DNA from 2 places in the Ornithinibacillus xuwenensis genome. Region 2 is predicted to be linked to the other one. Evidence: predicted binding sites of a transcription regulator. Region 2 holds the regulator's gene; the other holds the start of a gene.
What was found. Region 2 encodes LexA, which represses DNA repair genes until DNA is damaged. Its sites were predicted from a motif close to CGAACATATGTTCG; they were not measured.

Region 1 (6,975 bases), on a different contig from region 2:
ATTATTCCATTTTTCGTACTTATTCCAGCAGGCTTAATTGAACCTTTTGCACCTTATTGGCCATACTTAGCAATCGGTGAAGAAAACTATGCGTTGGTTCTTATTCCCTTTATGCTGGGATTTGAACATGCAGTAAAAGGAACATTACCACATGTTACGGCACAACATTTAGCAAAAGCAATATTTTGGCTAGCAATAGTGGTTTTAGGGTTTGCGATAGGAAGCATTTTTGTTCCGTGGCTCTCTATTATTGCTGTGTTATTAGCGATACTCGGAAGAGAAATTATTAATTATCGATCCCGAATGAAGGACCACACGAAAAGACCTTATTTTAATCATACAAACGATGGATTAAAAGTATTGGGTATCATTCCCGGTTCTCCTGCAGATCGGTTAAATATCTTGATTGGTGAGACTGTATCAAAGGTTAATGGGAATAGGATTTATAAAGAAGATGATATATATGAAGCGCTTCAACAAACCGGTTCCTTCTTTAAAATAGAGCTACTGGATACAAATGGTGAAATCCGATTTGTCCAAAGTGCCTTATATGAAGGTGACCATCATGAATTAGGGCTTGTATTTGCTGGAGAGCCTCATCGAAAAAATAGTTAAAAAAATCCGTATCACGATTATGTGATGCGGATTTTTTAGCATACTAAGACTAAAATGGATGGGGGAACTTCTCATATTTTTTTTCTTTTCATGCAAACTATAAAATGCAAAATATTTACAGAAAGGATAATTATATGAATGAAAAGCTATTTATTAGGGGTTTGGAACGCACTAGACCCTGTATATTACACCTGTACTAGATTGCGATATGTTTCAGATTCAGATGAGCGTAGAACATTGTTTCGGGTTCGTTTAACTAGATATAAGGGGAAGCGTACGGTATTAAAGGATGGTACAGTGATTAACAAGGAGGATTTGTTAATTAAGATTCACCTTCACAATGTAAAAATAATGAATGAGCTCTTTACGGTGTCAAGTGATACAAAGCGGGCAGTGTATATTTATCATATGATAAAACGTTCTTTACCGATGCTTGCGAATTATGTACGAAACCATACACGATATCCGGAGATAAAGGGGATAATTGGGATAACGACCTTGCATAAAGGTTCTAGTCGATTAGGATTTGAATGTGTATCGATTGATAACCCATTTTATCGTAATTATAAACGTCTTACTTTTGCACCAATTAATTATCTAGCTAGCTCATCCGGACATGCAAAACCTGTTTATCTATTCATGTCCAAGGATGAGCTAATCACTAGATATCATCTAAGTTAACTTAAATCACTTAAATGGCTACATCATGCATCGTTATTTCTGGTCGACTACCCACACGGATATTTACACCCGTTTGGCCAAGACCTTCACTAATATAAAATGGCGAATCATTGTGCATATGCAATCCCTTAACAACGTTAAGTCGTGGGAGCTTACCCATTTTCACTAGGTGATAAGCTTTTGGATAAAGGATTTGACCACCATGGAAATGCCCAGCTAGTAAATAATCGAATCGGTATTCATCCATTTCTAGCACGACATTTGGATCATGGGTTAATACAATGTTAATGCCATCTTTAACATCTTGAAAGGATTTTGGAAGATCGCTTCGATTTGTACTGTAGTCATCAATTCCAATAATATTAATCGCTTGATTATTCATATAGAAGGTCTCACTTGTATTCTGCATGACAATGCATCCATATTGAATTAAAAGATCCTTTAATCGTAATAAGTTCTTATCTCTTAAAACATAGTCATGATTACCGAGAACTGCATAAATTCCGTATTTCGGCTGCATAGCTTGCAAAACCTCTAAATATGGAACTAACTTCGGAATGCTTCTTTTTCGGTCTAGGAAATCACCAGTTAATGCGATAAGATCTGGTTTTTCGTTTTGTAACTTTGCTGCTAATTCCAGTGGTGAAATGGAGATGTTTTCTAAGTGTAGATCAGATAAGTGTAGGATAGATATATTGGATTGTTTGGCTGGCTGTTTTGTTGTAATTTGTACTTTATTAATTTTTATATCTTTTGTGTTTTGATTTGCTTTATATATGAAATAACTAATGATAATTAGTAGTATTGTAGAAATAATATAGATCATTTGAATTCCTCCCCGAACAGGATTATATCATGCTTCTTCAGTCGGTGGCATTGGTAAATGAAGGGATTCAATTGTACTGTATGATGGAGTGAAGTAAATGGATACTAAGCCAAAGGACGAAGCATTATTTCTACCATTTATGCAAATCCCAACCGGTCATCATCACGTGGCAGATGCAGTTATTGAGGAGCTACAGCTGGCGATTGAAACCTTTAATTGTGAAAAGGTAGATATACTTTCCTACAGTTATGGGAAAATGGAAAGACTTGTTTCGGCGACCTATTTATCATGGATAAAAAAAATGCCTAAAGCCTATGACTGGCTATACAATTATTTAGCAGTGAAAAATCAAACGAAACGTTCAAGACAGCTTTTGTATGAGGCAATGTTCACACCGTATTTCAAACGATTAATCAATGAAAATGAGCCAAGAATTCTGTTTTGTACGCATGCCTTGCCGTCTAATATTTCGAGTATCTTAAAGTGTAAAAATAAGCTTCGAGCCAATACGGTGAATGTCTACACCGATTTCTTTATAAACCGTGTTTGGGGAATTGAAGGAATTGATTATCATTTTGTTCCTTCTATAACTGTTAAGAAATTTCTTTTGGAATTGGGAGTCGATGAATCAACCATATATGTCACGGGAATTCCTGTTCATCCCGTATTTCTTAAACCAAAACCTCTATCATTACCAACAAATCAAATCCATGTATTGATTACAGGTGGAAGTCTAGGAGTAGGGTCTATTGAGAAGCTCATTCCTGAGAATCCAACTGTAAAGTATTCTGTGTTATGTGGGAAAAATGAAAGACTGTACCATAATTTAAGGCGACGAAATCATCCATCCATTAACCCGATACCCTATGTTAGTAGTAAAGTGGAAATGAATGAAATTTATAATCAAGCAGATGCCGTCATCACAAAGCCTGGGGGTGTGACGATTAGTGAATGTTTGATGAAGCATATTCCAGTATTTACAGGTAACGCTTTACCAGGCCAAGAAAAGGTAAATGAAAGACAACTAAAGGAGCTTGGGGTAATTTTGACAATGGATACGTTTAACGAATCAATTGAGAAGCAGGTAATTGATTTTTTCGAGGATGAAATGCTCCAAAAAAACTATCGAGAAAAGTTAGAGACCTATCATAACCATTTGGAGAATAGACCGTTATCGGCTATTCTACAAGAGATTTGTTCAACTGCTGAATAATGTCAGCAGTTGTTTTTTATTTTTTGGGTCTATTCCATTCATTAGATAGGGTACAATAAATAATAGTTTTTTTAGTCAAAAAAATCGAATGTTCGTTCGCATTTATGTTAAAATAGGTTTAGATTTATGGTACACTATTAGCAGTAACTGGAACGGAGGGAAGGCTTTGGAAAATAATACTTTCGAGCTCGTGTCAAAATATGAGCCTCGTGGTGATCAACCAAAAGCAATAGCAGAACTGGTAGAAAAAGTTTTAGCTGGTCAACGCCATCAAACATTGTTGGGTGCAACAGGTACAGGGAAAACATTCACCGTATCGAATGTGGTGAGAGAGATAAATCGACCTACATTAGTAATTGCCCATAACAAGACATTAGCTGGTCAATTATATAGTGAGTTTAAGGAATTCTTCCCGAATAATGCTGTGGAATATTTTGTAAGCTATTATGATTATTATCAGCCAGAAGCATATGTGCCTTCCACCGATACATTTATTGAAAAAGATGCCAGCATTAATGATGAAATTGATAAGTTAAGACACTCAGCAACATCAGCACTCTTTGAACGAAATGATGTTCTAATTGTAGCGAGTGTATCTTGTATATATGGGTTAGGTTCACCGGAAGAATATCGTAGCCAAGTATTATCGTTACGAATGGGAATGGAAAAAGACCGGGATCAGCTCTTGCGCGATTTAGTAGACATTCAGTATGCGCGTAATGATATCAATTTCCAACGTGGAACGTTTCGGGTACGTGGAGATTCCGTTGAGATCATTCCTGCTTCCCATGAAGAGCATTGTATTCGCGTTGAATTCTTTGGTGATGAAATTGACAGAATTCGTGAGGTTGATGCCCTAACTGGTGAGATAATAGGTGATCGAGAGCATGTTGCAATATTTCCAGCATCTCACTTTGTTACTCGTGAAGAAAAGATGAAGCTTGCGATTGCTAATATTGAAAAAGAATTAGAGGAGCGATTAGAGGAGCTCCGAAGTAATAATAAACTATTAGAGGCTCAACGATTAGAGCAACGAACTAATTATGATTTAGAGATGATGCGAGAAATGGGATTTTGTTCGGGCATTGAAAACTATTCTAGACATTTGACATTACGTGAAGCGGGAGCAACGCCATATACGTTAATAGACTTCTTTCCAGAAGATTTCTTAGTGGTAGTGGATGAATCACATGTTACTCTGCCGCAGATTAGAGGTATGTATAATGGAGACCAGGCAAGGAAACAAGTTCTTGTCGATCATGGGTTCCGTTTACCTTCTGCGCTTGATAATCGTCCATTGAAGTTTGAGGAATTCGAAAAGAAGATAAGTCAAATTATTTATGTGTCTGCAACACCTGGACCATATGAGTTAGAACATACTCCGGAGATGACTGAACAAATCATTCGACCAACCGGATTATTAGATCCAGAAGTAGAAGTGCGTCCAATAGAGGGGCAAATTGATGATTTAATCGGCGAAATCAATAAGCGTGTTGATCGTAATGAACGGGTACTTGTAACCACATTAACGAAGAAAATGTCTGAGGACCTCACGGATTACTTAAAAGAGGTTGGAATTAAGATTGCATACCTACATTCAGAGATTAAAACATTAGAACGGATTGAAGTAATTCGGGACCTTCGTGTTGGAAAATATGATGTGCTTGTCGGAATCAATCTATTAAGAGAAGGCCTTGATATTCCAGAAGTATCATTAGTAACTATATTAGATGCAGATAAGGAAGGTTTTTTACGGTCTGAACGGTCACTTATTCAAACAATGGGTCGTGCAGCACGTAATGAAAATGGTCGTGTTATTATGTACGCTGATAAAATCACAGATTCAATGGAGCGTGCTATTGATGAAACGAATCGTCGTCGTGAAAAACAGATGGCCTATAATACAGAACATAACATTATACCGAAAACGATTAAGAAGGATGTACGTGATGTTATAAGAGCAACAATCGCAGCGGAAGAAAAGGAAGAATACGCTGACGATACAAAGCGTATTACAAAGCTAACGAAAAAGGAAAGAGAAAAAGTAATCGAGCAAATGGAAAAAGAAATGCGAGAAGCTGCAAAAGCGCTTGATTTTGAGAAAGCAGCAGAGCTACGTGATGTTCTATTTGAACTTAAAGCGGAAGGATGACCTGTATATGCCAAGTAAAATGATAAATATAAAAGGTGCTCGTGCACATAATTTAAAAAATATTGATATCTCAATACCAAAAAATAAACTAGTTGTCCTAACTGGATTATCTGGTTCAGGTAAATCTTCTTTAGCATTTGATACCATTTATGCAGAGGGACAAAGACGTTATGTAGAGTCTTTGTCTGCCTATGCTCGTCAATTTCTTGGGCAAATGGATAAGCCTGATGTGGACACGATTGATGGCTTATCACCAGCCATTTCAATTGATCAAAAAACTACAAGTAGAAATCCGCGCTCGACAGTTGGAACAGTAACAGAAATTTACGATTATTTAAGATTGCTATTTGCAAGAGTCGGTAGACCTACTTGTCCAACACATGGGATTGAAATCTCCTCTCAAACAGTTCAACAAATGGTTGATAGGATTTTAGAATTCCCGGAGAGAACAAAGCTACAAATTCTTGCTCCGGTAGTTTCGGGGAGGAAGGGTGAGCATGTTAAGGTTTTTGAAAAACTAAGACAAGAAGGTTATGTCCGTATCCGTGTTGATAAGGAAATGCGAGAGGTAACAGAAGATATTAAGCTAGAAAAGAATAAAAAGCATTCCATTGAAGTGGTTGTTGATAGAATCGTGGTGAAAGACGGTGTTGCGGGACGTCTTAGTGATTCAATAGAAACGGCTCTTGAATTAGGCGAAGGAAAAATCATTGTAGATGTGATTGATCAAGAGGAGTTAGTATTCAGTGAAAATCATGCTTGCCCAATTTGTGGATTTTCCATCGGTGAACTAGAGCCGAGGTTATTTTCTTTTAACAGTCCATTTGGAGCTTGTCCAACATGTGATGGATTAGGAACGAACCTAGTCGTGGATCCTGACTTAGTCATTCCTGATTGGGATAAGACGTTAAATGAACATGCAATAGCGCCATGGGAACCAATTAGCTCACAATACTATCCACAATTATTAAAAAGTGTTTGTGAGCATTATGGAATTAATATGGATATTCCGGTAAAGGACATTCCGAAGGGACAAATGGATAAGCTGTTACATGGAAGTGGCAAAGAGAAGATTCATTTCCATTATGAAAATGAATTTGGAAATATACGAGATAATATGATTGAATTTGAAGGAGTATTAAATAATGTAGCTCGTCGTTACAAAGAAACGACCTCTGATTTCATTCGTGAGAATCTAGAAAAATATATGTCTCAAAAAAATTGCCCTGCCTGTAAAGGATATCGCTTAAAAGAGGAAGCACTAGCAGTACTGATTGATAAGCATCATATTAGTCAGGTGACAGAGTTTTCAATAACAGAAGCCATGAGCTTCTTTCAAGGCTTAAGCCTAACCGAGAAGGAAGAGCAAATCGCACGATTAATTTTAAAAGAGATTAATAATCGACTAGAATTTCTATATAATGTTGGACTAGATTACTTAACATTAGCTCGTGCAGCAGGAACTCTCTCAGGCGGTGAAGCACAGCG
Region 2 (6,975 bases):
TCCAAGAGCAACACCGACAATTAAAGCTGCTATAGCAATTAATACGACCCAAAGTGTTCCCATCTATCGTTTTCCTCCTTCGTGTTGTCTCTTATTCAGTATAGTAAAACAGGCCTAAGAATACAATACTTCTTCATTATTATACGCGATACTTGTCCTTACAGGCGATATCCAACCATAATTCTCATTCTCTTCATCCATAATAAATAGATATGGATGGAAACGTCTTAAGATTGGAAATAATAATGCTTCAGCATCCTCTAATGTTTCACAACGAAATTTTAAATGTTTTTCATTAATATGTAAAGTAATATAGTTAATTGTATTTCCAAGTTCTATGGGATTCCTCTTTGCTTGATTGCGAAATGTATTTTGTTGAAGTCTCGTTAATTGCGAACTCAATTGTTCCTTAGGGAAGCTTTCCGTAATGAAATTAAATTGCGTAACTAAGTCGTTACGATTGTATTTAGCATGAAACTCTCTTAAAAATCGATATAATATATCACTTTTATAATAGTAATGTTCTGCGAATTCATTTTTGATCCAGTAAACCGTATACACCTTCATAGTCATAACCCTCCCTTATCCTCTATTATACGCAATCTAGTAGAAAATAATGTCATACTGTGAAGCGTAATTTCACTAGTTTTGTCGAAGATATTAACTAATTGAAAAATTAACAACTATAGAACAATTAAGGCTTAATAAGGTTTGTGAAAGTTTTTTATTAACAATACGACTGAAGCAGTTCTAGTAGATAAGAGAAAAAGCCAATCAACTACAATTGATTGGCTTTTTTCAGATATATTTATTTTACATGAGCGATTTAACATTTTTAACAACATTTTCAACTGTAAAACCATACTCTTCAATAAGTTTTTCACCGTTCGCAGATGCTCCGAATGTGTTGATTCCCATCACAATTCCATCTAGACCAACATAACGCTCCCATCCTAGTGGAGAGCCCATTTCAATTGCTACACGGCTCTTAACAGATCTAGGAAGTACTTGTTCCTTATAGCTTTGATCCTGCTCTTCAAAACGATCCCATGATGGAATACTAACTACACGCACATCAGTACCTTCTTGTCGTAAAACCTTTTGAGCTTCAACAGCTAATTGAACCTCTGATCCAGACGCAATTAGAATAGCATCCGGTGTCTCTTTTTCAGAATCACTTAGAACATAAGCACCACGTTTAACACCTTCGTATGCTTTTTCGCTTGTACCCTCTAACGTTGGCAGATTTTGTCTGGTAAGAACAAGTACGGTTGGCTTGTCAGTCGATTCAACTGCTAATCTCCATGCTGCTTGTGTTTCGTTCCCATCAGCAGGACGTATAACAGAAAGGTTTGGTACACCTCTGAAAGAAGAGAGCTGTTCAACAGGTTCATGTGTTGGACCATCTTCTCCAACAGCAATCGAATCATGTGTAAACACATAAGTTACAGGTGTTTTCATAATCGCAGATAGACGAACCGCTGGACGTAGGTAGTCACTAAACACGAAGAAAGTTCCTCCGAATACTTTTAGTCCACCGTGCAGTGCCATACCATTTAATGCAGCACCCATCGCGTGTTCACGAACACCAAACCATATGTTTCTGCCCGCATAATTGTTTCTAGTTAAATCTTCTTCCCCATTAATTGTGGTTTTATTTGAGCCGGCTAAGTCAGCACTTCCTCCTAAGAAATTAGGAACAGATTTAGCAATCGCATTTAAAACCTCACCTGAAGAAGACCTTGTCGCTACTGATTTACCAGTTTCATAAACAGGGAGTTCTTTTACCCAGCCTTCCGGTAAATTCCCATGAATAGCTGCCTCTAATTCCTTCGCCGCTTCAGGGTATTTTTCTTGATAGGTTTTATATAAGGAATTCCAATCTCCTTCTAGTTTTTGCCCTTTTACAACGATTTTTTCATTGAAATCAGCATAAACCTCCTCTGGAACATGGAAGTCATCATGACCCCATTCATAGAATTCCTTCGTTAAGACTACTTCGTCTTTCCCTAAAGGTGCACCATGAGAAGCTGCGGATGCAGATTTATTAGGAGAGCCATAGCCAATAACGGTTTTAATCTCAATTAGAGTTGGCTGTTCTGTATTTTCTTGTGCAGCTTTGATTGCAGCACGAATCTCATTTAAATCAGTTCCGTCTTCAACACGGATAACTTGCCATCCATATGCTTTAAAGCGTTCCTCCGAATTATCGGAAAATGCTCGGTTTAATTCACCATCTAAAGAAATATCGTTTGAATCATATAAAGCAATTAGTTTACCTAATTTCAAATGTCCTGCAAGTGATGCTGCTTCATGAGAGATCCCTTCCATCAAATCACCATCACTGATTAAGGCATATGTATAATGGTCAATAATGTTCAAGTCTTCTCTATTATATTTACCTGCTAGATGAGCCTCTGCCATTGCCATCCCAACAGACATAGCAATTCCTTGTCCAAGCGGGCCAGTAGTAGCTTCTACTCCATCTGTATGATGCACCTCTGGATGTCCTGGTGTTCTGGAACCCCATTGGCGAAACGATTTTAAATCATCAATCGTTACATCATAACCAGAAAGATGTAATAAGCTATAGAGAAGCATAGATCCGTGGCCTGCTGACAAAACAAAACGATCACGATTAAACCATTTTGAGTTTTTTGGGCTGTGGTTCATGAAATCCGTCCAAAGTGTATAAGCCATTGGAGCAGCCCCCATTGGTAATCCTGGATGACCAGAGTTGGCTTTTTCAATCGCATCAATTGAAAGCGTACGAATTGTATTAACTGATAATTGTTCAACATTAGTTGACATAATGATACTCCTTTCTACTTCAAGCATTTAATTTAATTCCATGTTTATCTTATAATGAAAGATGCCGTATAACAAGTTATTTTACGCATTATAGATATTATTTAGTAGTTGGTACACTATCAATGCTTGCTATTTCTATCTTGCATATCTTTTAGCTTTTTCGGTGTAACATCATTTCCCGCCGGGTCAATAACTGTCATTGTTTTTAATTGATTTTTAAAGGACTTTCGAACGTTTTTCAAATATTCCTCACGAAGCTCTACCTGTTCCTTCTTTTCTGTTTCTGTTAAACCATCCTTACTTTTAGCTTTCTTAGCTAATGCATTTATCCGTTCCAGTTTTTCCTTCGATAACAATCAAAAAACCTCCCAAATTCTATCTATTTATCTTATCCTGTCACTGTTAAGTAAATGGAAAAAAGCAAGGACTAAATACTGTCCTTGCTTTTTAATATTACCTGTTCCATGTATTTGAATCAATTAATTTATACTCCTGATACCTACGATGAACAGTAGCCTTTGAAACTTGGTATCCTAATCCATTTAACGTGTTTGCAATCTCCCCAAAAGTTAATTCCTTATTTCGTAAATGAACAATTTCTTCTATTGGGACTTCAATTTTTTCTCTACCAGCCGCTTTGTTCCGATTTGATAAATTGTTTGATGGATTATAGCCATTCGCAATAGCCTTTTTCATACCTCGCTTTATTTTAGCGTTATGGATTTTCCGTTGATATTCTTCTACAATACCGACTATCTGCAATACCATTGAATCTGACTCTGATAGCTCTAACTCTCCATTATGTAACACCGTATAAATAGGTATCTTTCGTTTTGCTAATTGATGAAATAGTGCAATCTTCGTGTTGCCTCTACCAAGTCTCGTCTCATCTTGAATAAATAGACAATTCGCTTTTCCAGCTTCAAATGTCTCGAGCATCTCAAATATACCTTCACGTTCGATTTCATAACCACTAGCTTGTTCTTCTATACATTTAACGATGTTAAATCCATAACGATTGGCTAGTTGATATAACTCTTCCTTCTGTCTTGATAATGATGTTTCTTGTGCTTTTTTATCTGTACTCACTCTGCAGTATATGATGCCATTCACTTTCAAAACCCCTATTTATGCACTAATTAATGAAAGGTATAAGAATCCTAATGTTAACGCAAATGCAGCAATGTAAAACAAATCTGTTTTGTTTACTCTTCCGAACATTTTACATCATTCCTTCCTTTTCAATATAAGAACCTTTGTTCGCTAAATTCATTATAACAGAACATATGGTCTTGTCAACGTTTTTTCGAACGAATGTTTGCATTTTTAGATAATGGGTGGTAAACTATCATTAATAAATCTTATGTGCGAGGGGTTTAATAGATGACTAAATTATCCAATAGACAACAAGCAATTCTTGACTATATAAAAGAACAAGTGAAAATTAAAGGATATCCACCTTCCGTAAGAGAGATTGCAGAGGCTGTTGGTCTTGCTTCAAGCTCTACTGTGCATGGACATCTCTCAAGACTTGAAAGTAAAGGCTTTATTCGCAGGGATCCTACTAAACCAAGGGCAATTGAAATACTAGATTTTGAGGAAGAGCTTACTATTCCAAGGGACGAAGCGCGTTATGCTCCAGTCATTGGTAAAGTAACTGCTGGTGTTCCAATTACTGCTGTCGAAAATATTGAGGAGTTTGTTCCAATCCCTAGCTCATCAGCTGGGCCCGATGAGAACCTATTTGTTCTCGTTATCGATGGAGAAAGTATGATTGAAGCAGGAATTTTAGATGGTGATATGGTCATTGTCAAACAACAAAACACCGCACAAAACGGAGATATTGTTGTTGCCATGACGGAGGATAATGAAGCAACTGTAAAACGTTTCTTTAAAGAAAAAGATCATATTAGACTTCAACCAGAAAATCCTACAATGGAGCCATTAATTTATCCAAGCGTTTCTATTCTAGGGAAAGTAGTTGGATTGTACCGACACATTCACTAATATTATTCATACGACAACGTCTATTAGTTAAGACGTTGTTTTTATGTAAAAATACATAACAAAAGAGCTGATTATGGTCAGGAATTCCCTGATTGTTAATTAGCTCTTTCTATTTCTATGATAAGTATCAGCTTTTGGAGTTAGCAAAATATTTTAACCGAGGCTTATCAAGTCAGTAGTTTGTCATATAATAAGCACCACTTAACCATGTTAAGTATATCTATTAAGCAAATTTGGAACAAAACTGTTAAATGCTACTTATGATAAAGTTCCTTGTAAGCAATCACTTTCAATGCGGTAATTTCCTCTTCGGATAATTTGCCTTCAATTTCTTGAAGGAGTTCTTCTTTAGAAATTTGACCTTCTTGAACTTTCGATTGTATATTTTGAAGTCCTGTTATTCCTACTTTCTTCACTAGCATTCTAGTAGCTTCTTCTTTTGTTGTAAATGGTAATGATTGTTCGTCAACTGATTCGGCATCTTCTAAAAAGGCCATTAACTCTGGATCACTTTCAATTGTCTGTTTGATTTTCTCAAGTTCACCACTGTTTTCCAATTCAGTAGAAAGAACTTCCATTAACTTATCGGATGCTAATTTTGTTCCAAAATGATAAACCCCATAGCCGAGAATAGCTAATACAATGACGGTAATAAGTAATCCCTTTATAATCTTCATCGTTTCATACGCCCCCTTTGGTATAACTATATAATAAATCACTAAAAATTTGTTGGTTAACTTTTTTCTAAATATCGGATTTTGTAGATATAATTCTATACTTTCAACGTGAAAATTCTAATTATTAATGGACTTTAGCAACATAATACACTCTCACAGTGGAATAATAATTGTATTAATTCATCTAAGGAGTTTATTCATGCTACTCTCAGTTACCCTATCACTAACCATACTCTTTATCATCCTTGCTTTTCGTACAAAGAGTCTTCATAAGATAGAAGTTATTACACTAATTGTATTTATCTCTAATCTTTTAAATGAGGCATTTAGTATGGGAGGCTTAAATCTTGGCCAAATAAAAACTTCAGATAATATGGGTTCATTTTTATCATTTATAATATGGTGCGCTGCACTAATACCAGCAATCATGACTTGGATGATTGGGATGACGTTATCACTTCATACTTTCCTTTGGAAAAGCGTCACTATAATATTAGCGTCTTTTGTTTTAGTTGTAGTTGAATTTGCAGCAGAATGGGGCGGAATGATAGAACACCATCAACTATCAATTCCTGGTTTATTGATATTTTGGTTTCTAGTTCTTCTTGCTGTATTAATCTTTCAACGTTTTTATTCAAAACTTTTGAAAGGGGTATAACAATTATATGTTTTTATTACCAATCCATTTTGACGAGAATGAGTGGTTCGTAATAATAGCCCTCTTCCCTCTTATTTTGGGAATTATTTTCTGTCGTAAAGTATTACCCTCCGCGATTACAGTTGCCGTAATTCTTTATTTCGCTTCAATTGGCAAATGGACTGATTACATTATAGGCATTAAGCTTCAACGATACCTTGCTTTAGACACCTTCAAACAAGATTTATTTGACTGGCTATGTTTAGGCGTAGCATACCCACTATTCGGTTATTTTTTTGTGTATTTCTTAGTTAAATGGAAGTTAAAAGGCTTTTATACAACTTTATATATCGTACTTTGGGCTTTCACACTTGTATTCCTGGAATGGGTTGCTTCGATATTCAACGTATTTGTTTACATTAGATGGAACCTAATGTATTCCTTTCTTGTTTATTTATCCGTTTTAATAGTAGCTTTTTACTATTTAAAACTGATCCAACGATATTATAAACATCTCGTAAAAAACAGCTAATCAATATCCTCAGTAGTGTAATTGATTCTTCCGTTCATCCCAATTTGTGTACACCATTAATAATATATTTTATATTTGTTTACAAACTGTCCTGTTTTGAATAAGCCAAATAAACATTTTCAAACATAAAATACCGCTAAATGTTTCAAAGGAGAATTATATGCAAACTTTATTTGTATTGTTTTTTATATTTATAGGGATAATTTTTGGTGTTTGGACTAGATGGAAAGAATTTTATCCAACCTTATTATTTTGGATTATCGCTAACCTGTTATATGATTCTCTATTTCATGATTATAGATTATGGGAAT

Region 1: a site for LexA is predicted at 3,421-3,434, ahead of uvrB (excinuclease ABC subunit UvrB). Genes of this name have one in related genera too.

Annotation. Positions count from the first base shown of each region.
Region 1 is NZ_JBDIML010000005.1:211,637-218,611, reverse strand. Features, by position in the region: gene ABC228_RS15220 (PDZ domain-containing protein) at 1-615, shown strand, start outside; gene ABC228_RS15215 (YkoP family protein) at 754-1,296, shown strand; gene ABC228_RS15210 (metallophosphoesterase) at 1,307-2,122, opposite strand; gene ABC228_RS15205 (MGDG synthase family glycosyltransferase) at 2,220-3,335, shown strand; gene uvrB (excinuclease ABC subunit UvrB) at 3,502-5,487, shown strand; gene uvrA (excinuclease ABC subunit UvrA) at 5,495-6,975, shown strand, end outside.
Region 2 is NZ_JBDIML010000001.1:677,519-684,493, forward strand. Features, by position in the region: gene ABC228_RS04060 (YneF family protein) at 1-63, opposite strand, end outside; gene sirA (sporulation inhibitor of replication protein SirA) at 115-567, opposite strand; gene tkt (transketolase) at 814-2,811, opposite strand; gene ABC228_RS04075 (DUF896 domain-containing protein) at 2,931-3,167, opposite strand; gene ABC228_RS04080 (YneB family resolvase-like protein) at 3,265-3,924, opposite strand; gene lexA (transcriptional repressor LexA) at 4,195-4,818, shown strand; gene ABC228_RS04090 (hypothetical protein) at 5,073-5,495, opposite strand; gene ABC228_RS04095 (hypothetical protein) at 5,695-6,153, shown strand; gene ABC228_RS04100 (CBO0543 family protein) at 6,825-6,975, shown strand, end outside.